4 regions of the Streptomyces sp. NPDC107517 genome follow, and region 1 is predicted to be linked to each of the others. Evidence: riboswitches for the same ligand, from Rfam matches in the RefSeq annotation. Region 1 holds a riboswitch; each other region holds the start of a gene.
The links. Region 1 has a riboswitch for cyclic di-AMP ahead of ACZ67T_RS10735 (M23 family metallopeptidase). Riboswitches for the same ligand answer to the same signal wherever they lie in the genome.
Positions count from the first base shown of each region.

Region 2: it holds a riboswitch for cyclic di-AMP, as region 1 does, so the genes downstream of both, ACZ67T_RS13050 (transglycosylase family protein) here and ACZ67T_RS10735 (M23 family metallopeptidase) in region 1, are expected to answer to the same signal.
Region 3: it holds a riboswitch for cyclic di-AMP, as region 1 does, so the genes downstream of both, ACZ67T_RS03515 (M23 family metallopeptidase) here and ACZ67T_RS10735 (M23 family metallopeptidase) in region 1, are expected to answer to the same signal.
Region 4: it holds a riboswitch for cyclic di-AMP, as region 1 does, so the genes downstream of both, ACZ67T_RS31690 (C40 family peptidase) here and ACZ67T_RS10735 (M23 family metallopeptidase) in region 1, are expected to answer to the same signal.

Region 1 is NZ_JBVJPM010000003.1:637,416-643,161, reverse strand. Features, by position in the region: gene ACZ67T_RS10740 (aldo/keto reductase) at 1-275, opposite strand, end outside; gene ACZ67T_RS10735 (M23 family metallopeptidase) at 405-1,460, opposite strand; cyclic di-AMP (ydaO/yuaA leader) riboswitch at 1,472-1,617, opposite strand; gene ACZ67T_RS10730 (PP2C family protein-serine/threonine phosphatase) at 1,877-2,983, opposite strand; tRNA gene ACZ67T_RS10725 (tRNA-Met) at 3,184-3,257, shown strand; gene ACZ67T_RS10720 (tellurite resistance TerB family protein) at 3,309-3,764, opposite strand; gene mgtA (magnesium-translocating P-type ATPase) at 3,945-5,746, shown strand, end outside.
Region 2 is NZ_JBVJPM010000004.1:492,487-498,232, reverse strand. Features, by position in the region: gene ACZ67T_RS13070 (Ppx/GppA phosphatase family protein) at 1-853, opposite strand, end outside; gene ACZ67T_RS13065 (DUF501 domain-containing protein) at 850-1,380, opposite strand; gene ACZ67T_RS13060 (FtsB family cell division protein) at 1,535-2,023, opposite strand; gene eno (phosphopyruvate hydratase) at 2,120-3,406, opposite strand; gene ACZ67T_RS13050 (transglycosylase family protein) at 3,748-4,425, opposite strand; cyclic di-AMP (ydaO/yuaA leader) riboswitch at 4,430-4,601, opposite strand; gene ACZ67T_RS13045 (transglycosylase family protein) at 4,771-5,746, opposite strand, start outside.
Region 3 is NZ_JBVJPM010000001.1:827,249-832,994, reverse strand. Features, by position in the region: gene ACZ67T_RS03520 (SGNH/GDSL hydrolase family protein) at 1-725, opposite strand, end outside; gene ACZ67T_RS03515 (M23 family metallopeptidase) at 952-1,752, opposite strand; cyclic di-AMP (ydaO/yuaA leader) riboswitch at 1,757-1,937, opposite strand; gene ACZ67T_RS03510 (tyrosine-protein phosphatase) at 2,345-3,142, shown strand; gene ACZ67T_RS03505 (DUF6126 family protein) at 3,173-3,346, opposite strand; gene ACZ67T_RS03500 (helix-turn-helix domain-containing protein) at 3,343-3,984, opposite strand; gene ACZ67T_RS03495 (aspartate aminotransferase family protein) at 4,121-5,506, opposite strand; gene dxs (1-deoxy-D-xylulose-5-phosphate synthase) at 5,503-5,746, opposite strand, start outside.
Region 4 is NZ_JBVJPM010000017.1:63,055-68,800, reverse strand. Features, by position in the region: gene bioB (biotin synthase BioB) at 1-11, opposite strand, end outside; gene ACZ67T_RS31715 (8-amino-7-oxononanoate synthase) at 224-1,384, shown strand; gene ACZ67T_RS31710 (DUF397 domain-containing protein) at 1,368-1,604, opposite strand; gene ACZ67T_RS31705 (helix-turn-helix domain-containing protein) at 1,614-2,495, opposite strand; gene ACZ67T_RS31700 (ATP-binding protein) at 2,768-3,202, shown strand; gene ACZ67T_RS31695 (DUF6328 family protein) at 3,250-3,783, opposite strand; gene ACZ67T_RS31690 (C40 family peptidase) at 3,902-4,375, opposite strand; cyclic di-AMP (ydaO/yuaA leader) riboswitch at 4,379-4,556, opposite strand; gene ACZ67T_RS31685 (hypothetical protein) at 4,909-5,217, opposite strand; gene ACZ67T_RS31680 (ATP-dependent Clp protease proteolytic subunit) at 5,225-5,746, opposite strand, start outside.

The DNA.
Region 1 (5,746 bases):
TGCGCGCCGACCTTGGTGGCGACGACGACATCGGAGCGGTTGCCGCGCGCGGCCAGCCACTTGCCGATGACGGTCTCGGACTCGCCGCCCTTGTTGCCCGGAACCCACGCCGAGTACGCGTCGGCCGTGTCGACGAAGTTGCCGCCGGCGGCGACGTACGCGTCGAGCACGGCGAAGGACTGCGTCTCGTCGGCGGTCCAGCCGAACACATTGCCGCCGAGGGAGAGCGGGAACACCTCGAGGTCCGACGAGCCAAGCTTGCGAAGAGAAGTCATGGCCTGTCAGAACACCGATGCGGAGCAAGATATTCCAGGCATGGCCGACCGGCAGCCCTGACGTCGGGGGGTTGCCGTCAGGGCCGCCGGGGTTCGCAGGGTTACGCGCCTTCGGAGGGTCTACGAGCCTCAGATGGTCAGGCCGTTGGAGCGCAGCCACGGCGCGGGGTCGACTCCGGTCGCCTGGCCGCCGGGGTGGACCTCCAGGTGGAGGTGCGGCCCGGTCACGTTGCCGGTGGCGCCGACGCGGCCGATGACGTCGCCGCTGGTCACCTTCTGGCCGGCGCTGACGTTGAGGGACGACTGGTGGCAGTACCAGAGCTCGGTGCCGTCCGGCAGTTCGAGGACGGTGCGGTAGCCGTACGCGCCCGCCCAGCCGGCTTCCTTGACGGTGCCGGAGTGGATCGCCTTCAGCGGCGTACCCGTGGGAGCGGCGAAGTCGAGACCCGTGTGGTAGCCGGAGGACCACATCGAGCCGGGCTGACCGAACGTGCCGGTGATCGTGTAGGAGGCGACCGGCAGCGTGAAGCTCTTGGCGAGCTTGGCGAGGCGCTCGGCCTCGGCCTTCTTCTTCGCGGCCTCCTCCGCCGCCTTCTTGTCGGCGGCGGCCTTGGCCTTGGCTGCGTCCTGCTCCTTGGCGGCGTCCTCGGCGGCCTTCTTCGCGGCGGCCTCCTCGGCGGCCGCGGCCTCGGCGTCGGCGGCCTGGTCCTGTTGCTGCTCGGCCTGCTGCATGATGCGGGCGCGCAGGGCCTCGCCGGCGGTCGTGCCCTGCTCGGCGTCCGCGGTGGTGACGCCGGCGTCGGTCAGCGGGGTCGCGCCGGCGCCGGACTCGTCGTCGTCTCCGGAGACATCGGATATCAGCGCGCCCACGCCGGGCAGGGACTTGGCGTCGGGCAGCGAGTCCTTGACGGCCGAGAGGTCGGGCATCGAGATGTGCACGGGGGGCTTGCCGCCCTGCGCGGTGGCGATGCCGCCCGCGCCGACGGCCGCGATCACGCCGACCCCGAGAACAGTGGAGCTGCGCGCGAGACCGCCGCGCTGCTTGGCTACGCGGTGCCTGCCGCGTACGGGGCGGACTGACTCCTCGGTGGGATTCCACTCGTCCCAGGTCCGCTCGTCCGCTTCGCCGAACTCTTCGTCGATCGGCGCGTAGGAGAACTCTGGGGCAGGCCGGTTGGACGCCACGGGGGCGCGCTCCTTTCCTTCCTTCTCGCCTACCGGGTTAGCTGACGGGTTCGGAGCAGGAAGGTCTCCTACCGACGCCTTCCGCAAGGAAAGACGTCCGATTCACCCCAAGTTGGTGGTTCCCCGGCTCCCTTGCGGGATTAGGCGCGTGCGCACGGAGCCGTCTCTTGTGACGGCTGGGACGACCGCGCTGCGTTATCGAACGTTAATAGACACCGGGGCCTGATTCCAAGCCGTTCCGACTGATCGTTAACGCCTTTGGCCTGGACTTATCGGGGCACGAGCGGGCGGAATCGGGCGAGTTGACCGGCCACCGGAGCGGGTCGCTCATCTGACGGTTTGTCAAATGTTATGCGCAGCGACGCGATTCGACTACGGAAGGTGAAGACCGTGGTCACGGCTGCTTCACTGCCGCTTCACGGCCGCCTCACCGCGAGCAGCGCCATGTCGTCCGTCGTACCGCCCCCGGTGTGCCGGCGGACCTCTGCGGTGAGCGCGGCCAGCAGCGGATCGGGCCCCGAGAACATCCGCCCCGCGAGCCGGGCCGCCGGGTCGTAGAAGGTGCCCTCCTCGTCGCGTGCCTCCGAGAGGCCGTCGGTGTAGAGCAGCAGCGTCGCCCCGGACGGGAACTCCGTCTCGGACGCCCGGTCGGGCCAGCTGCCGAGGCCACCCATCCCGAGCGGCAGCGCGGGCTCCGGCGGCGACAGGACCTTGAGCGCGCCGTCGCCGCCCAGGATCAGGGGTTCCGGATGGCCGCGGTTGATGACCCGTACGAGGCCGTTGCCGTGCGGGATCTCGGCGAGCACGGCCGTGGTGAAACCCTCGAACTCGTCGAGGCCGTTGCGCCGCAGCCCCTCGCGCGCGAGCGCCCGCTCCAGGCGCTGCGCGACCGCCTCCAGGGTCGCCTCCTGCTCGGCCGCCTCCCGGAAGGCGCCGATGACGACGGCCACGGCGGACACCGCGCCCATGCCCTTCCCGCGTACGTCGCCCACGACGAGCCGCACCCCGTGCGGGGTGTCCTGCACCGCGTACAGGTCGCCCCCGATGAAGGCCCCCGCCTGGGCCGCCTCGTAGCGGGCCGCGATCTCCAGGCCGCCGATGCGCTCCGCGGGCTCGGGCAGGACGGCGCGCTGGGCCGCCTCGGCGATCTGGCGCACGGAGGTGAGCTGCTCACTGCCCCGCCGCACGACACGGTTCATGACACAGGCGAGGACGGCGACGGTGACGACCGTGACGAGTTCGGTGACGGCGTCGGTGTCGTAACTGCGGGTGTATCTGAGATGCACCCCGAGTACGACGGCCACGGTCGCGAGGCCGGTCAGGAGAGTGCCGCGGGGCGAGAAGAAGGGGGCGCCGACCAGCGGGGCGGCCGTGAAGAGGGGCACGCCGGTGAACGTCGACGGCGTCACGTAGTCGTAGACCGCCCCGACGACGATGAGCAGCACGGGCAGCAGACGCACGAAGAACCGGGCCCGGGACAGGCCCTGCTCCGTCTCTCGCCCGTGTCCTCCTCGCTGCCCCACCGCTCGTCTCCCGCCACCGTCCGCGTCGGTCCCGCGCCTGCGCACGCCGTCGGGCCCCACTCCAGAGTTCCCCCGGAAAAGACGGCGGGCGACCTGGCGGGACCGACCGGGTGAAAGGGGGCCGGAGGCGGCGGATCGCCGAACGCCGGGCAACCGATTCGCGTTCTGTCGCCGCAATGGCGTAGAGTCGTGTTTACCGACGCGGGGTGGAGCAGCTCGGTAGCTCGCTGGGCTCATAACCCAGAGGTCGCAGGTTCAAATCCTGTCCCCGCTACTGAAGGCCGAAGGCCCGGAACCAATGGTTCCGGGCCTTCGGTGTATCCGCCTACAGGTCGAACTCGTGCGGGGGCAGGTCGAGCATCAGGCAGGCCTCGCGGACGACGGCCTGCTCGGTCTTGTCGAAGTCGCCGTCCGCGCCGCCGATGACGATGCCGATCTGGATGACCGCGCGCGCCTCGGCGGGCTTCTTCTTCGCCTTGGCGATCTCCTGGAGGACGCTGACCTTGCCGAAGTCGAAGTCGGCGGTCAGCTTGTTCAGATTCGCGTCGAAGCGGCTCTGGAGCTGATCCGCCGGGAAGTTCTGCAGCACCTCGTTCGTGGAGATGAGCTGGGCCACGCGACTGCGCTCGGCCGGGTCGATGTTCCGGTCGGCCGCGGCGACCAGCGCGCACATCGCCATGCTCGCGTCACGGAAGGCGCCGCTCTTCAGGTCGTTCTTCTTCGCCATGAGCTGCGTCTGCATCGTCGACGCGGACTCCTTGAAGCGATCCCACAGGGCCATGACTCTCCTCGATCGGCAGGTACTGATCTTCTACAGCTCTGTAGAAACTAGCGGAGGGCGGCAAAAGTTCCGCCCCTAAACTGAAGGCTCGAACCCATGGCCGGTGGAAGCCTTTCGCGGTCCGATGAACGGGAGAAGACGACGGTGCCGACACCCGAGAATCCCTGACGGCGCCCGAGAGTGACCGACACAGCCCCGAAGACGGACCCGGGCCGCACGACCCTCCAGCTCCTGCGCTCCCTCGACAGCGGCCCGCGCGGCCTCACCGAGGCGGAGGCCGAGCGGCGCCTCGCCCGCCACGGCGAGAACGTCCTGCCGGGTACACGCCCCCTGTCCTGGCCCCGTCTGGCCGCCCGCAGCCTGCGCGACCCGTTCACCGGCGTCCTGCTCTGCCTCGGCCTCGTCTCGGCGACCGTCGCGGCCTGGGGCACCGCCTGCGTGATCCTCGTCCTGGTCGCCGTCAGCTGCGGCCTGCGCTCCGCCGGCGAGCACCGCGCGGACAGGGCGATGGCGGGCCTGCGCGACCTGGTCGCGACGACGGCGACCGTGCTGCGCCGCACCGGCGACGACGAGAGCGCCCCGCCGACCGAACACGAGGTCCCGGTAAGCCAGTTGGTGCCCGGCGACATCGTGCGGCTCGGCCCCGGCGACCTGGTCCCCGCCGACGTACGCCTCCTGCGGGCGCAGGGCCTGACCGTGCAGCAAGCCGCGTTCACCGGGGAGTCGGTGCCCGTCGACAAGCGGCCCGTGGACCTGCCCGCGGACGGCGAGTCGGCGCATCTGTGCCTCCAGGGCGGCAGCGTGGCCTCCGGGAGCGCGAGCGCCGTGGTGCTCGCGACGGGTGCAGACACCCGCTTCGCCGCCGCCCACCGCACGGTCGGCACACCGCGCGGGGCGAGCGCGTTCGAACGCTCGGTGCACGGCATCTCCTGGACCCTGATCCGCTTCATGCTGCTGACTCCGCCGCTGGTCCTGATGGCGGGCGCCGCGCTGCGCGGCCGGGGCCTGGAGACCCTGCCGTTCGCCGTCGCGGTGGCCGTCGGGCTCACCCCGGAGATGCTGCCGGTCATCGTCACGACGGCGCTCGCCCGCGGCTCCGCGCTGCTCGCCCGCACCCACGGCGTCATCGTCAAACGGCTCCCCGCCCTGCACGACACAGGCGCCGTCGACGTCCTCTGCGTCGACAAGACCGGCACCCTCACCCAGGACCGCCCGGCCGTCGACCTCGCCCACACCGACCCCGACGCCCTGCACTGGGCGGCCGTCTCCGCCTGGTGGACGCTCCAGCTCGCCGACCTGCCGGCCCCGGACGCGCTCGACGAGGCGGTCATCACGCAGGGCCTCTCGGCAGACCCGGCCGTCACGGACGCGTACGACGGGATCACGGCCCTGCCCTTCGACCCCGTACGCCGCCTCGCCACCGCCGTCGTCCGGCGGCCCGGCGGCCTCGGCGCGGTCACGCTCGCCGTCAAAGGCTCCGTGGAGAACGTCCTCGACCGGTGCGCGCTCGACGGCACCGAGCGCGCGAGCCTGCTCGCCCGGGCCGCGGCGCTGTCCGGCGACGGGCTCCGGCTCCTCGCCGTGGCGACGGCCGAACGCCCCGCCCGGCACCGCCCGTACCGCACCGCCGACGAACACGGCCTCACCTTCACCGGCTTCGTCGCCTTCACCGACACCCTCGTGCCGACCGCCACGCAGGCCCTGCACGATCTCGCAGAGCGCGGCGTCACGGTCAAGGTGCTCACCGGCGACCACCCCGGCACCGCCGCTCGCGCCCTGCGCGATCTGGGGCTCGCCCCCGGCGACGTACAGACCGCGGACGTCCTCGACGCGCTCACGGACGAGGAACTGGCCCGCCTCGCCCACCGCACCACCGTCTTCGCCCGCTGTACCCCCGCCCACAAAGCGCGCATCGTCACCGCCCTGCGTGCCGGCGGGGAGACGACCGTCGGCTTCCTGGGCGACGGCGTGAACGACCTGCC
Region 2 (5,746 bases), on a different contig from region 1:
CCAGCGCGCCGGAGGCGATGACGTCGACACGGCCCGGGTGGATGACCGGGTTCAGGGAGCGCTGGTCGTGCGTGGACGTCACCAGCCAGTCCGTGAGCTCGGCGACCCGCTCGTAGGAGATACGGGAGTGGTGGATGGCCACCGAGTCGTACTCCTTCAGGCCGAGCGCGAGGGCGGCGACCGTCGTCACGGAGCCGGCGAGGCCGACGAGCGTGCGGGCCGCCGTCAGCGGAACGGTCTGCGTCACGAGGTCGAGAGCCGCGACGACGTCCTCGCGGATCTCCTCGATCTGCGCGGGCGTCGGCGGGTCGGTGACCGTGCCGTCCTCCCCCACGAGGTGGCGCTCCGTCATACGGACGCAGCCGATGTCGACGGAGCGCGCGGCCAGGACCGTGTCCTCGCCGACGACGAACTCCGTCGAGCCGCCGCCGATGTCCACGACCAGGTAGGGCTTGTCGAGGTCGGCCCGCCCCGTCAGCTCCTTCGTCGCGCCGGTGAAGGAGAACTCGGCCTCCTGGTCACCGGTGATGACCTCGGGCTCGACGCCCAGGATGTCCATGACCCCGCGCACGAAGTCGTCCCGATTCTCGGCGTCGCGGGACGCGGACGTGGCCACGAACCGGACCTTCTCGGCGCCGTGCGCCTTGATGACCTCGGCGTACTCGCGGCAGGCCGCGAAGGTGCGCTGCAGCGCCTCGGGCGCGAGCCGTCCCGTGCGGTCCACGCCCTGCCCCAGCCGCACGATCGTCATGCGGCGGTCCAGGTCGACGAGTTCGCCCGTCACGGGGTCGGCGTCGGCGACGAGCAGGCGGATCGAGTTCGTGCCGCAGTCGATGGCGGCGACGCGGGTCACTCGCTCTCCTCGGGCGCGGCCGACACGCACGGGCCCTTCGCCCACCACTCGGGCAGCATCGCGATGGCCTCGTCGCCGAGCGGGTTCACGCCCGGGCCCGCGGCCAGGGAGTGGCCGACCAGGACGTGCAGGCACTTCACCCGGTCCGGCATGCCGCCCGCGCTCGGGAAGCCCTCGAGGACCTCGATGGCGTCGCGGCGCGCGATGTAGTCCTCGTGCGCCCTGCGGTACGCGTCCGCGAGTTCGGGGTCCGTCTGAAGGCGCTCCGTCATCTCCTTCATGACGCCGTTCGCCTCCAGGGTGCCGATCGCGGACGCGGCGCGCGGGCACGTGAGGTAGTACGTCGTCGGGAAGGGCGTGCCGTCCTCGAGGCGCGGGGCCGTCTCGACCACGTCCGGGTTGCCGCACGGGCAGCGGTGCGCGATGGCCCGCAGGCCGCGCGGCGGGCGGCCGAGCTGCTCCTTGAACGCCTGGATGTCGGCGTCCGTGGGCGTGGTCGGCTCGGTCTGGGGCGGGGGCGTGTCCATGCCTGGGGGCTTTCCTTCAGTGAACTTCGGTGGGGGTACTACGGGTTCGGTCTCGGGGCTTGGTTCTTGGGACTTCGGCTTGGGCTTGGGCTTGGGCTTCGGCTTCGGCTTCGGCTTCGGCTTCGGCTTCGGCTTCGGGCATTGGTGAGGCGGGTCAGTTGTCGGGGCGGTCGGCCTTGTCGACGCCGTCCCAGACGTTCGAGTACCAGGGCCGGCCCGCCGCACCCTGCTCGGAGCGGGTGCGCTTCGCCGCGTCGGGGTCGCGCGCGATGTAGCCGGTCTCGCCCGGCATCACCAGGTGGAGCCGCTCGCGGATCCGCTGCTCCGCGTACGAGTCGTCCTGCCAGCGTGCCTTCTCGTCGCGCAGCCTGTCGACCCTGCTCTGGGCCTCCTGCTGCTGGCGCTGGAGGTCGGCGATCTCCCCGCGCTGGGAGACGTACTGCCTTATGGGGTAGGCGAGCGCGACGACCAGAGTGCACAGGACGAGGGCCAGGAGTGCCGCGCGGCCGGTGAGGCGGGAGCGGCGGGCCTGACGCCTGGTCTGGGAGCGGTAGACGCGCTCGGCGGTCTGCTCGCCGAGCAGACGCAGCCGGGTCGCGGTGGAGAACCGGTCACGGTCCCTGTCCCGGACTCTCCCGGCCATCTTCGCGCCTCCCCTTTACGTGCGTACGTCCCCGCACACGGTACGGGACCGGGTGCGGGGACGTACGTACGACGCTTCTACCGAAGCCTGTGTGGCTCAGCCCTTGAAGCGGGGAAACGCGCTGCGGCCGGCGTAGACCGCGGCGTCGTCGAGGATCTCCTCGATGCGCAGGAGCTGGTTGTACTTGGCGACGCGGTCCGAGCGGGCCGGGGCGCCGGTCTTGATCTGGCCGCAGTTCACCGCGACGGCGAGGTCGGCGATCGTGACGTCCTCGGTCTCGCCGGAGCGGTGGGACATCATGCACTTGAAGCCGTTGCGCTGGGCCATCTCGACGGCGTCCAGGGTCTCGGTCAGCGAACCGATCTGGTTGACCTTGACGAGCAGGGCGTTGGCGGAGCCCTCCTCGATGCCGCGGGCGAGGCGCTCGGGGTTGGTGACGAAGAGGTCGTCGCCGACGATCTGGACCTTGTCGCCCAGCTTCTCGGTGATGACGTTCCAGCCGGCCCAGTCGTCCTCGTACAGCGGGTCCTCGATGGAGACCAGCGGGTACGCGGAGACGAGCTCCTCGTAGTACTCGGTCATCTCGGCGGCCGAGCGGGACTTGCCCTCGAACTCGTACTTGCCGTCCTTGTAGAACTCGGACGCGGCGACGTCGAGGGCGAGTGCGATCTGCTCGCCGGGGACGTAACCGGCCTGCTTGATGGCCTCGACGATGAGGTCGAGGGCCTCGCGGTTCGAGCCGAGGTTCGGGGCGAAGCCGCCCTCGTCGCCCAGACCGGTGGACAGGCCCTTGGTCTTCAGCACCTTCTTGAGGGTGTGGTAGACCTCGGCGCCCCAGCGAAGGGCCTCGGAGAAGGACTCCGCGCCGATCGGCGCGATCATGAACTCCTGGATGTCGACGTTGGAGTCGGCGTGCGACCCACCGTTGAGGATGTTCATCATCGGGACGGGCAGCAGGTGCGCGTTCGGGCCGCCGAGGTAGCGGAACAGCGGCAGGTCGCTGGCCTCGGAGGCGGCGTGCGCGACGGCGAGGGAGACGCCGAGAATGGCGTTGGCGCCGAGCGAGCCCTTGTTGTCGGTGGCGTCCAGGTCGAACATCGCCTGGTCGATCAGGCGCTGCTCGGTGGCGTCGTAGCCGACGAGCTCCGGGCCGATCTGCTCGATGACCGCGAGGACGGCCTTCTCGACACCCTTGCCCTGGTAGCGGTTCGGGTCACCGTCGCGGAGTTCGATGGCCTCGAACGCGCCGGTGGACGCACCGGACGGGACAGCGGCACGACCGGTGCTGCCGTCGTCGAGGCCGACCTCGACCTCGACCGTGGGGTTGCCTCGGGAGTCCAGGATTTCCCGGGCTACGACGACGTCGATGGACGGCACGAGCATCTCCTTATGGGATGTGACGCAACTACGCCGGGCCGCATGGTCCGGCAACACCTGAGCCTAACCGGCTCCAGGCACCGCCCAGCCGACCGACCGGCCCGTGGACAAAAACCGAGAGCGAATTGTTTCCGAACGGAACAAAAAGCCACGGCCGACAACGGACGAAGGACCAGGACCCCTCACGCACCAAAGCCCCGCCCCGGGCGCGACGGGGGAATGCGCACCCGGGGCGGGGAGTCCTTGGGGAAACCTGGCGTGGTACCGGCCGTCCGCCGAGAGCCGATACCCGAGCGGCCCGGGGCCGCCGCTCCCCTCTTACTTACTGAGGTGGAGCTGCCGGTTGCTTACTTGAGGTGGAGCTGCTGACCCGGGTAGATCAGGTCGGCGTCCTCGACGATGTCCTTGTTCAGCTTGAAGAGCTTCGCCCAGCCGCCCTTGACGTGGTGCTTCTCGGCGATGGTGCTGAGGGTGTCGCCGGACTTCACCTTGTACTCGCCGTCACCCTTCTTGACCTTCTTGCCGGCCGGGGTCTCGACAGTCTTCTTCGACTCCTGCTTCGCGGCAGGCGCCTTGCGCTCCTGGCTGCGGGTGGTCGGCTGCTCGGCCTTGCGCTCCGGCTGCGGGGCGGCGGCCGGGGCGGAGCCGGTCGAGGCGGCGGACAGGCCCACGCCGCAGCTCGGCCAGGCACCCTTGCCCTGGCTGGCCAGAACCTTCTCGGCGACGGCTATCTGCTGCGCCTTGGAGGCCTTGTCGGCGGTGGAGGCGTACGCGGTGCCGCCGTACGCGGCCCACGTGGACGAGGAGAACTGGAGGCCGCCGTAGTAGCCGTTGCCCGTGTTGATCGACCAGTTGCCGCCGGACTCGCACTGCGCGACCGCGTCCCACTCGGAGGCGGTGGCGGCGGAGGCACCGGTGGCGCCCATCAGCGGGACGGCGACAGCGGCACCGGCGACACCGGCGAGCGTGGCGACGCGAACGGCCTTGGACGGGCGGCGGTGCTTGCCCTTGCTGGAAAACAGCATCGAGAGATCCCCTCACCGACGCCTACGAGGTGAGCTGTCGGGTTCGGGCCGGATGAGTGCCCGGTCGCACGTCCTGCGTGCGACTTAACCCCAAGCCGGTCGTTCGGCCGTCTCTCAACGGCCGGGGCCGGCGCTTACCTTGGGTCCCCCGCTCCTGCCTACGGCGCTTACGCGACGACTGTTCCCGTACGGACATTGGCAGGATTCGGCGTGACATCCGACGGGGCCCGCTGTGGCGAGCGGTGATGACCGTAAGCAGTGGATCGCCGTAATTTCAAAGACGATCAGGGCCTTTGAGACCCATCTCTCACTCTCGCCAAAGCGGACATTCAGCCCGAACTGCCGCTACTTTTCGCCCGATTCGAGCCCAAGATCCAGACTCTGACCAGGAAGGATGAGGTCCGGGTCGGCACCCACCGTCTTCTTGTTCTGGGCGTACAGAGCGGCCCATCCGCCGTCCACGTCATGGGTGTCGGCGATGTCCCAGAGGTTGTCACCGGCGCGCACGGTATAGGCGTCTTCGCTCCGATTCGCACCCTTGCGTACGTTTTCGTCGCCGCGTGAGGCGTGGCGGCCCGAGCCGTCGTCGGCGCGCAGGGAGTCTGCGGTGTCGTCCGCGGCGGCGGCGCCGCGGTGTCGTCCGGAGGCGGGCGGAGTGGCCGCGTCCGAGCCGTCGGAGGCCTCCGGCGAGGGCGTCGCGGGGGCCGAAGTCGAACCGTCCCGGCCGGACTTGTCAGCCTTGGCGTCATCCGAGGAGTTACCCGCGGTATCACCCGACTTGTCGTGATTCTTCTCTCGGGAGTTGCCCTTCGCACCCGAGGAAGCGGAGTCCGAAGGCCTGTCGTTCGCGCCCCCCTTCGCGGCGTCGTCCGCCGCGTCGTCGCTCCCGGAGTCACCGGCCGACGCCGACGGGGTCGGAAGGGCCGCCCCGGGGTCGACGTCGGCGGCGGCGGCGTCCGCCGTGAGCCCCGAGGTGACCGAGCAGACCGGCCACGCCCTCGGACCCTGGTCGGCGAGGACCTTCTCGGCGACGGCTATCTGCTGCGAGCGGCTGGCCTGGTCGGCGCGCGGCGCGAAGTCGAGGCCGCCGTAGTCCTCCCAGACCTCCTGGGAGAACTGGAGCCCGCCGTAATAGCCGTTGCCCGGATCGGCGCTCCAGGAGCCGCCGCTCTCACACTCGGCGAGCTTGTCCCATGTGGCCGTCGACGCGGCGCTCGCGCTGGTCGCGCCGAGCAGAGGGATCGCGATGGCGGAGCCGGCCACTCCCGCGGCGACGATGAGCGCGGGAGCCTGGCGGGGGCGACGGTGACGACCGTTCCCG
Region 3 (5,746 bases), on a different contig from region 1:
CGGCCGATCCACGGCACCAGGAACTCCCGCGCCCAGTGGATGTCGTCGCGCCGGACCTCCAGCGTGCCGCGCGGCGGCTGCGCCGGCCACGGCTGGTCCGGGTCCGCCGGCACCTCGATGCCGAGCGTCTGCCCCGCCCGCAGCGCGACCCGTGTGTGGCCCTCGGGCGAGAGGTGCAGCCGGTCGTCGTCCCAGGCACGCCGGTCCTGCACGGTCTTGAGGGACCACAGGTCGAGCACCGGGCAGCCGTAGCGGTCGGCGACCGCGCGCACATGCCCGTTGTACGTCGCTATCTTGCCGCGCAGATGCTTGAGGACCGGGACGTCCCGGGTGTCGAAGCCGGTGGTCACCATGACCGTGCCGACGGCGGAGGTCAGCCGGGCCACCGCCTTCTCGAAGCGCTGCGCGACGTCGTCGGGGTCGGTGCCGGGACGGATGATGTCGTTGCCCCCGGCGGCGAAGGTCACCAGGTCCGGGGCGAGTTCGACGGCGCGCGGGAGCTGGTCCTCCACGATCTGGTCGAGGAGCTTGCCGCGCACGGCGAGGTTCGCGTACCGGAAGGAGTGCTCGGGGGTCCGGTCGTCCAGGAGGACGGCGAGACGGTCGGCCCAGCCCACGAAGGCCCCGTCGGGACCGGGGTCCCCGACGCCTTCGGTGAAGCTGTCCCCCACCGCCGCGTAGGACCGAATCGTGCCGCTGCTGAGTGATCTCGATTCGTTTGCCACGACCACACATCTTTCACCCTGCGATGTGACCTACGCGACCGTAGGAAGGGGTTGACGGGTGGTGATATAGCCCACCCGGTCAGTTTCGCGATTTCAGGAATACCAGGAATTCGACAGGGTGCGGCGGAGGATACGACGAAGGGGCGGGCCCGGAACCGGGCCCGCCCCTCACGTCACGCCTCAGCGAGACAGCTTCACGTCACACGCTCACGTCACGCCATCGAGGTCAGAGAGAGACCCCGTGCCCACGGAGGTACGCGACCGGGTCCACGTCCGAGCCGTAGCTCGGGGTGGTGCGGATCTCGAAGTGCAGGTGCGGACCCGTGACATTGCCGGTCGCGCCGGAGAGGCCGATCTGCTGGCCCTCGGTCACGGTCTGCCCGGACGAGACGGAGAGGGACGACATGTGGGCGTACTGCGAGTACTTGCCGTCGGCGTGCTGGATGACGACCTCATTGCCGTACGCGCCGTCAAGGCCGGCCGACACGACGGTACCCGCGGCGATGGCCTTGAGCGGGGTGCCCGTCGGGACCACGAAGTCGACACCGGTGTGGTAGCCGCTGGACCACATGGCACCCGCGGTCTTGTACGCCGTACCGATGTTGGCGCCCTGGACGGGCAGCGTGTAGCCGGAAGCAGTGGTGGCCTGGGTGGCCGTGGCCGGGGACTTCGCGGCGGGGGCCGCGGCCTTCTGGCCGATCGTCAGCTTCAGGCCCGGATGGATCAGGGACGGGTTGTCCCCGACGGCCGAGCGGTTGTCGGAGTAGAGCTTCTTCCAGCCACCGCTGACGTTCTGCGCGTCGGCGATCTTCGAGAGGGTGTCCCCGCCCTTCACGGCGTAGGTCTTGGCCGCGGCGGGAGCGGCGACGGCCTGCGCGACCGAGTGGGCGCCCGCCGGGGTCGCGCCGTGGGCTTCGGCGGCACCCATCAGCGGCAGTGCGAGCGCGGCGCCGCCCGCTGCGGCGACGGCGATCGAGCGCGCGAAACGCGGGGACTTGGGACGGCGGTGCTTACCCTTCGCGGGCATGGGGGATTCCTCTCCGTCGCCTGCGAGGTGAGCTGTCGGGTTCGGGCTGGAGTTGCCCGGCCGCACCCCTTTCGGGCACGGCTTCACCCCGAGCCGTGCCCGGTGTTCCGGACACGGCGCTCTACCTGGGTCCCCCGCTCCTGCCGAGCACGGATCGATGTGCGGATTCCGGGCGGCGGCAGGATTAGGCGGTCCGTCCGGATTGCGCTGAACGTAAGCGAGCGGGGAGCGCGGAAACAAGGCGCGAATCCCCTTGGGCATTCCGGTTCTTGATCCTTAAACGGCCTTTTCCGGAAAATGCCGTCACACTCCGTCTATTTACGATCTTTGCGACTGCGATACCTACCGGAAATCCATGCGGCCCGTCCGCCACGTACGGTCACGGCTATGACCCTGCTCACGCATTGCTCACCATATGCCTGTGTTTCAGGGCCAGTTACCCCATAGAGGGCAATTACTCCTTACCGCCTCATATCGGGCATTGGATATGTAATCGCCTGGCGCCTCTCACATGGTTGCCCCTGGCAGCCATGTCGTATCGTCGAAGGCGCCCGCAGGCGAGCAGCGCCGCGGCCGACCGGGAGGAGCCCCCGTGACGCAGCAGGTCCCGTCCACCGAGCCCGAGTTGGCCGGAGTGCGCAACTTCCGCGATGTGGGTGGCCTCCCGACCGTGGACGGCCGTCGGGTCAAGCAGGGCGTGCTGTTCCGCAGCGGTCACCTCGCGCACGCCACGGACGAGGACGCCGCGTTCCTCTCCTCGCTCGGGCTGCACACGATCTTCGACTTCCGCAACGCCGCCGACCAGCGCCTCGAAGGCCCTGACGTCACGCTGCCCGGCGTGCGGAACGTGAACCTGCCGCTGACCGACCCCGCGGACGGCGCCGAGTTCTGGCAGATGGTGCGCGACGGCAATCTCGACGAGCTGCGCGCCGCCCTCTCCGAGGGCCAGGCCGCGGACCGCATGATCACGTCGTACCGGACGATCATCGCGGAGCGCACCGCCGAGCACAGCCAGGTGCTGCACTCCCTCGCCGAGGACAGCGTGCCCGCGCTCATGCACTGCGCGGCCGGCAAGGACCGCGCGGGCCTCTCGATAGCGGTCACGCTCCTGGCCATGGGTGTGGAGCGCGACGCCATCGAGGCGGACTACCTGGAGTCGAACGCGGCACACCGCCGCTACAAGGTGCACCGCAGCAGCGCCTCGAAGGACGCGATGTCCCCCGAGGTCATGGAGCTGCTGAGCCCCCTGTTCGACGCCCGCGCCGCATACCTGGCCGCCGCCTTCGAGACAGTCGCACAGACGTGGGGTTCCACCGACCGCTACCTGGAGGAGGGCCTCAAGCTGTCCCCCGCGCAGCGCGAGCGGCTGCGCGAGCGCCTTCTCGACTGAGACCGGGACCGACAGTCCTGGTGAGGGGCGTCACCCGCGTGACGCCCCCAGCGCGAACAGCAGATAGATGAAGCCCGCGACGAGGTGCCCGGCGAAGACGTAGACGAGCAGGCGCACCCAGATGCCGCGCGGGAGCCTGTCCTCGATGTCACGCCGTGCGGGCTGCCGCTCGGGCTCGGTCACGTCGTCGGGCACTGCGCTCATCGAGAGCCTCCCTGAGATGGTTCGCCGCTGCCCACCGCCGGGCCGAGACACAGCGCGGCGGACGGGCTCTGCAGCAGGGTGTGTACGAACAGGAGCTCGGCGCCGTCGCGGTCGGCGGCGGCGATCCGGTGCGGGGTGAGCGAGTCGAAGTGGGCGCTGTCCCCCGGCGCGAGCGCGTACGCGGTGTCCCCGAGCCGCAGCCGCAGCCGCCCTTCGAGGACGTACAGCCACTCCTCACCGGGGTGGACACGCACGATGTCGCCCTGGGCGCCGAACGGCACATGGACGCGCAGCGCCTGCATGCCGCGTCCCGGGGCGCCCGCCTGCCGGTAGATCCAGCCGCCCGCCTCGGTGGCCTCCATGTCGGCGGAGCGCACGACCGCGTCCCTGTCGGCGGGCGTTTCGCCCAGGAGTTCGGAGACCGTCGTACCGTAGGTGCGGGCGAGGGCGAGCAGCATCGGGAGCGAGGGCTGACGGCGGCCCGTCTCCAGGCGGGAGAGGTGCGCGGGCGAGAGCCCGGCGGCACGGGCCGCGGCCTCCAGGGTCAGGGCGGCGCGACGCCGTAGTTCGCGCAGCTGCGGGGCGACGGCGGGCAGCTCCGTGGGTTCCGGAGCCGGCTCCGGAGGGACAGGGCTCATACCGTCGATTGAGCCAGAGCCGTACCTCTGGGGCAAATTTATTGCCCCAGAGGCAACAGCCCGTCTTCCGGGCGTCCCTCTTCTGGAGGCACCTGGAGGCACCCCTGCGAATCCGAGAGGTGCCCCGACGGTGCGGTCAGCGGTTGGCCACCGCCTGCTTCACCAGCGTCTTCCCGAAGTCCCACATCAGCCCGCCGCCCGAGTGCGCGTCGTCCATGACGGCGGTGAACGCCTCGACGAAGCGGTCCACCTCGTGCTCTTTGATGATCAGCGGCGGGATCAGCTTGATGACCTCCAGATGGTCGCCGGAGACCTGCGTGAGGATCCGGTGCTTCTGGAGCAGCGGCACGACGACCATCTGCGCGAAGAGGCCCTTGCGCGCGGCCTGGAGCATCGTCCAGCGGCTGCGCAGCTTCAGCGACTTCGGCCGCCCGAACTCGATGCCGATCATCAGGCCGCGGCCGCGTACCTCGCTCAGCAGTTCGTAGCGGTCGACGAGGGCGGCGAGCCGGGACTTCAGGAGCTCACCGGTCGCCCGGGCGTTCGCGACGACCTCCTCGTTCTCCATCACGGAGAGCACGGCAAGGCCTGCGGCCATGGCCTGCGCGTTCGAGCCGAAGCTGGCCGAGTGCACCAGGACCCGGTCCAGGGACGAGTAGACCTTCTTGAAGATCCAGTCCTTGCCGAGCGTCGCGCCGACGGGCACATAACCGCCGGAGAGCGCCTTCGCCACGCACACGAGGTCGGGCTCGACGCCGTCCTCGTGCTGGTAGGCGTAGAAGTCGCCCGTCCTGCCGAGGCCCGTCTGCACCTCGTCCACGATGAGCAGCGCCTTGTGCTGGTGGAGCATCTCCTGGGCGGCGCGCAGATAGCCGGGCGGCGTCCCGTGGACGCCCTTGCCCTGGATGGGCTCGACGATCAGCCCGGCCACGTCGCCCTTCGCGAGCTCCGCGCGCAGGGCGTCGAGGTCTCCGAGCGGCACGGCGGTGTCCGGCAGGAGCGGCGCGAAGCCGTCCCGGAATCCGGACTCGCCGTTCACGGACAGAGACCCGGTGGTCAGCCCGTGGAAGGCGTGCCCGCAGTACAGGACCCTGGGCCGGCCCGTGGCGTACCGGGCGAACTTCAGCGCCGTCTCGACGGCCTCCGTGCCGCTGTTGCCGAAGAAGACCCGGTCCAGGTGCGGGCTGTGCGCGAGGAGCCGTTCGGCGAGCAGGCCCGGCAGCGGCTGGCAGTCGAAGCGGGTGAGGTCGGCGAGCGAGGCGTCGAGGACGTCGTGCAGCGCCTTGCGGACGACGGGGTGGTGCCGGCCGAGGCCCATCACACCGAACCCGGCGAGCATGTCCAGGTAGTCGTTGCCGTCCGCGTCCCAGAAGTAGGCGCCCTCCGCCCGCTCGTAGACCTTGTCGAAGCCGATGGTGTGCAGCATGCGCGGGAGCTGGTGGTTGAGGTACCTGGCGTGCAGCTCGTAGCGCTCGGCGCCGCGGTCGGCCAGGAGTCGTGCGAGATCGAACTCCTTGCTCATACGTCGTCGCTCTCCTTGCCGGCCACGAGGGCCGCCGTCTCGGCCCTGCGGGCCATGCTGGTGCCGATCCGCCCGGCGATCTCGACGGGCGTGAGCCCGATGTCCGCGAGCACCTCACCGCGCTTGGCGTGCGCGAGGAACTGGTCGGGGATCCCGAACCGCCGTACGGGTACGTCGACTTCGGCCTCGCCGAGCGCGAGCGCCACGGCGGAGCCGACGCCGGCCGCCTTGCTGTTGTCC
Region 4 (5,746 bases), on a different contig from region 1:
AGCAGGTCCATGGCCCGATCCTGACCTACGTCCCCTGCTCAGGCCAAGGAGGCTTCGGACAACTCTGCCGGTTCGGCGTGTGGGTATTGCCACATCCTGGGTGGCTGGATGTCCCGCTAGTGTCTGTGCACTGCCTACAAAACTGTCTACAAAGCAGCAGCGGGCACGGGACAGCACACCCCACTCGAGAACCGGCCGCGACGTGGCCGTCGGAGGGACTCACATGGCGGGATCGCCGTTCGGCTGGATCGACGAGCAGGAGCGCGTGCGCCGCGGCGCCGGACTCGTCCGCACGCTGCGTCCCCGCCCCTCCGAGAGCCCGCTCCTCGATCTCGCGAGCAACGACTACCTCGGTCTCACCCGCCACCCCGAGATCACCAGGGGAGCGGCGGACGCGGCGCTGCGCTGGGGCGGCGGGGCCACCGGCTCGCGGCTCGTCACGGGCACCACGGAGCTGCACACCGAACTCGAGCGTGAACTGGCCGAGTTCTGCGGCTTCGAGGCGGCGCTCGTCCTGTCGTCCGGCTACGCTGCCAATCTCGCCGCCGTGACCGCGCTCGCCCCGCACGGTTCCCTGATCGTCTCGGACGCGAGCAATCACGCCTCCCTCATCGACGGCTGCCGGCTCGCCCGCGGCGCCGCGCAGGTCGTCCCGCACGCCGACCCGGACGCCGTACGTAAGGCCCTCGACACGCATCAGGGACAGGCGGTCGTCGTCAGCGACTCCGTCTTCTCGGTGGACGGAGATTCGGCCCCACTGGCCGAACTGGCTGGAGCTGCACGGGAGTTCGGGGCCGGCTTGATCGTCGACGACGCACACGGGCTCGGAGTGCTCGGTGACGGTGGCAGGGGGGCGCCGCAGGCTGCGGGGCTCTCGGGCGCCGACGACACCGTCGTCACCGTCACGCTGTCCAAGTCGTTCGGCAGCCAGGGCGGCGCCGTCCTCGGTCCCGCCCGGGTGATCGACCATCTCGTCAACACCGCACGGACGTTCATCTTCGACACGGGCCTCGCGCCCGCGGCGGCCGGCGCCGCCCTCGCGGCCCTGCGCCTGCTGCGCCGTGAGCCCGAGCGCGCCGAACGGGCGCGCGCCGTCGCCTCCTCACTGCACGAACTCCTCACGGCCGCCGGGCTCCAGGCCGTACGGCCGGACGCCGCCGTCGTCTCCGTGCGCGCGCCGTCGCCCGAAGAGGCCGTGCGCTGGGCGGCCGACTGCCGCGAAGCCGGCCTCGCCGTCGGCTGCTTCCGGCCGCCCTCCGTGCCGGACGGCATCTCGCGGCTGCGGCTGACCGCCCGCGCCGATCTGACCGACGATCAAATCGCCGAAGCCGTACGGGTGATCAGCCGCAACGCTCCCGACTCGGCTTTCACCGCAAGGAGTTGAGGAACCCCTCCCAGGCGGAGGGCGTGAACAGCAGGGCGGGTCCGGCCGTGCGCTTGGAATCGCGCACGGCGAGCAGTCCGGCCGAAGGTCCGCGGTGCAGCGGAGCGGTCTCGACACAGTTGTTCATTCCGGTGCTGCGGCTGCTTCGCCGCCATGGCGCGTCGTGCAGAGAGGTGCTGGGAACCGCGGCGGATGGTACGTACCGAGGCAGAGCTGACATGGTGCCTCCTTACGTGCGTTCACTGTCCGGAGGAGGATGCGCTCCGGCGATCCCGGCGATGAAATCCAGCGTGTCCCCGGGCGAAAGGGCGTGGATCCGAAGGGTGTCGAAGGCGTCCGTGTACGCCTTGAGGTCTTCTTTCCGTTCGAGGTAGAGGCTACTCGTCAAATGGTCGAGAACTACTACGTCCAGATCGGAAGTGTTCGGAAATGAGAACACAACGAAAGGGCCGGTTAGTCCGACATGCTCCCCCGCGGCGAACGGCAATACCTGTAGCCGCACATGAGGAAGCTTCGCCACGGCCGCGAGATGGCGCAGCTGCTCCGCCATCACCCGGGGACCGCCCACGGGCCGCCGCAGCACCGCCTCGTCGAGTACCGCGCTGAGCCGCAGCGGCGACGCCGAACGCAGCACGTCCTGCCGGGCGATCCGCACCTCGACCAGGGCGTCGACCTGCCCCTCCGGCAGCCCGTCGAGCGCGGCCCTGGTCACCGCACGCGCGTAGTCGGGCGTCTGGAGGAGGCCCGGCACGACGGACGTCTCGACCGTCCTGACCCGGCACGCCTGCGACTCCAGGCTGATGAAGTCCCGGTAGGCGGGCGGCAGTAGACCCCGGTAGGCGTGCCACCAGTGCTGGCCGCCGTCGTCCCCCGACCCGGCCAGCGCGACCAGCAGATCCCGTATGCCGGGGTCCGTGACCTCGAACGCGTCGAGCAGGAGGCGTACGTCCGACGCCTTCACGCCGCTGCGGCCGGTCTCGATACGGCTCACTTTCGACTGGTGCCAGCCGACGAGCCGGGCCGTCTCGCCACTGGTGAGCCCCGCGCGGTCGCGCAGCGCGCGCAGCTCCGCGCCGAGCCTGCGGCGGCGCACCGCCGGACCGTGTTTCATTCTGTCTCCTCGGACCTGTGGCCCGGCTCCTTCCGGCCCGGCGGATCGTGTTCCGAGCCGACGGTAGAGGAAGTCGGCGGCGTACGCCCAAATGTGGTGCGCCGACGCAGAGTTCACCGCTTCGAGCGACAGATATATGCATATCTCGGGGGATCGGCTCCACCGGCGGAGCGGGAGTGGCACTCTGGCGCGAAGCACCAGTCCGGGGGTTGCCTCGAGTCATCCGCCATGTGTCGGATTCAGGCCCCGGCGAAAAAAGGGACGACGTCGCCATGGCAGATCACCAGGAAGCATCCGTCACTCTGCCGAGCGATCCTGCCTCGGTCTCCTCGGCCCGCACATATGTCGGCGACGTACTCGCCGAATGGGGCATGCCGCGCGACGCGGAAACGGCCGACACGGTCCGGCTCATCGTCTCCGAACTCGCCACGAACGCCGTGATGCACACCCGCGGGCAGTCGCCGGTCTTCACCGTCGACGTACAGCTGGAGCGCGACGAACACCTGCGTATCGGCGTCACGGACAGCCACCCGCGCCACCCGAAGCGGCTCCCGGCCGCCGTCCAGCAGGACAACGGGCGCGGCATGGTGATCATCCGCTGTCTGACGGCCGAGTGCGGCGGAAGCCTGTCGGTCAGGCCCACTCCCGAGGGCGGCAAGACCGTGTGGATCGCCCTGCCGTGGACGGTCCCTGTCCAGTCGCTGTGAAGGCCGGCGGTGGTGGCGCGGCTACGGGGACGGTGTGTCCGTCCCCTTCACCGCGCCCGCGTGAGTGAGCGCCGCACCAGACGCGGCAGCACGCCCCACAGGCCCGCACAGACCGTGAACGTGCCCGCCCCGGCCGCGATGCCCGCGGCCCGCCCCGCGGTGAAGTCCACGACGAGCAGCACGGACCCGGCCAGGGCAAGTGCCAGAACGCCCAGGCCGGCCGCGGCGAGCCACGAGGACATCCGCACGATCTGCGGCTTGGCACCCCGCCCGAACAGCGCGCGGTGCAGTGCCGCGGGCGCCGTGAACAGCGCGGCGGCGAGCACCGCGAGCAACAGCGTCGCGATGTACGTCGCGCGCTGCACGCCGTCCAGCGCCGGGAACCTGGGAGTGAACGCCAGCGTCAGCAGGAACGCGAAGAGGATCTGCACGCCCGTCTGCGTGACGCGCAGCTCCTGGAGCAGCTCGCCGAAGTTCCGGTCCGCGCGCTCCAGCGGCGTCTCGTGCCGGTCCTGCCCCACGCTCCTTGAGCCCGAGTTGCGTGGGGCGTCCTCGTCGCCGGCCGGTCGGTCCTCGTTCATACGACCACGAGTACCCCGTCGCGCGGCTCCGAGACGGCCGGGCAGGCGCGTACGCCCGGTGACGACGCCTGACGGGTCCCCGGGGTCCCCGAGGCCCCCGGGGACCTGTCAGGTGGCGCTACCGCACACGCCCGTACCAGACGCTCCTCGTCCAGATCCGCTCGAGCCGCACCACGGCACCGGTCTTCGGCGAGTGCCAGATCCTTCCCTTCCCGGCGTAGATGCCGACGTGGTAGACGCCGCGGCCCGAATGGAAGAAGACCAGGTCACCGCGTTTGCGATGGGACGCCGAGACATGGCGGGTCTTGTTGTACTGCTGGGCGGCGGTACGGGGCAGTTTCTTGCCCACACGCTTGAACGAGTAGACGGTCAGGCCCGAACAGTCGAACCTGTGCGGTCCTGTGGCGCCCCACTGGTAGGGGCTTCCTTTCCTTGAGGCCGCGATCTGGAGGGCCTTCGTCGCAGGTGGCGAGGCCTCCGCTTCGGGCGTGGCTCCTGGCACCAGCAGGCTGCCGCCCGCTACGGCGAGCGTGAGGGCCGAGGCGGTGCCGGCCCGGGTCAGCAGCGACGGGACACGATTGAGCGCAGTCATGCGCAACCCTTCGTCAGCCGCCTGTGAAGGATGACCTGTCGGATTCGGGCTGGCGAAGTTGCCCGGCCGCGAAGTGCGGCTTCACCCCAAGGGCCGGCCCGGAAAAAAGCTCCGGCGGCCCGTCGTGCTCGGGTCCTCCACTCCTGCCGATCCACTTCTGTCGACCTGGCATCCGTACGGCGGCAGGACTCGGCGTCCGCACGGACCGCCCCGCCGCGGCGGCGGGGGCTTGTCGTCGGAAGGGATCTTCACGCACAAACGTCGAGAACGCAGCGCCGAATCGGCGTTGTGTGAGTGTCCTCACGAGTGATCCATTCGGGTGGACAGCGCACTTTTCCACCCCGGCGCGGGGGTCCCAACGAGGCCCGCACCAGCAGCGGAAGGCGGAATTCCCGATTTGGCGTAGGCGTTCCGCGCAACTTTTCCGGTTCGCAAAACGGGTGCCGGCTACGCCGTATGTGGGTACCTCTTCTGGTCCGTTTCGACCTCGGCGCGGACGGTTCGGATCGATCGCTTCGGATTTGAACGGTCCGTCAATTGACCGACCCCGGCGGCACCGTGACCCGTTGTGTCCTCCTTTCTCCGTCCAGGACCCGCAAAGCGCGAGCCAGCGTCGTCGCGTGGAGCTCGGTCTCGCCCCGCTGATGCATGAGCGTCAGGGCGTCCCTGAGCGCCGTCGCCCCGCCGACGAGTGCTTGCGCGGCCCGCAGTCCGCCATATGTGCGGTCGCTCCTGGCCGGGTTGATCCTTCCGAGCAGGTCGACCACTTCCAGATAGCGGGCGAGGAGTTCGCACTCGGCGCGCGTCAGCGCGGGCAGCGGGGGCAGCTCGGGCGGCAGCATCGCCGGGTCACCTGGCGCCGTGGGCCGAACCGGACAGCTTGCGGTTCTCGATGACCCGGTCCACGAGTCCGTACTCCACGGCGTCCTGGGCCTGAAGGATCTTGTCCCGCTCGATGTCGGCGCCGATGCGCTCTCGGCTCTGCCCGGTGTGCAGCGCGAGCAGCTCCTCCAGCTGGGCGCGCATGCGCACCAGTTCACGGGCCTGGATCTCCAGGTCGCTCGGCCGGCCCTGTGCGGGCTCGGCCAGCCCCGGCTGATGGATCACCACGCGCGCGCCGGGCAGCATGGCCCGCTTCCCCGGCGTCCCGGCGGCCAGGAGTACGGCGGCGGCGGAGGCGGCCTGCCCGAGGCACACGGTCTCGACCTCGCAGCTGACGAACCGGATCGTGTCGTAGATCGCCGTCATCGCGCTGAACGAGCCGCCGGGGGAGTTGATGTACAGCGAGATGTCCCGGTCCGGCGCGGCGTACTCGAGGTGCATGAACTGCGCCATCACATCGTTCGCGGAGGTGTCGTCGATCGGTGTCCC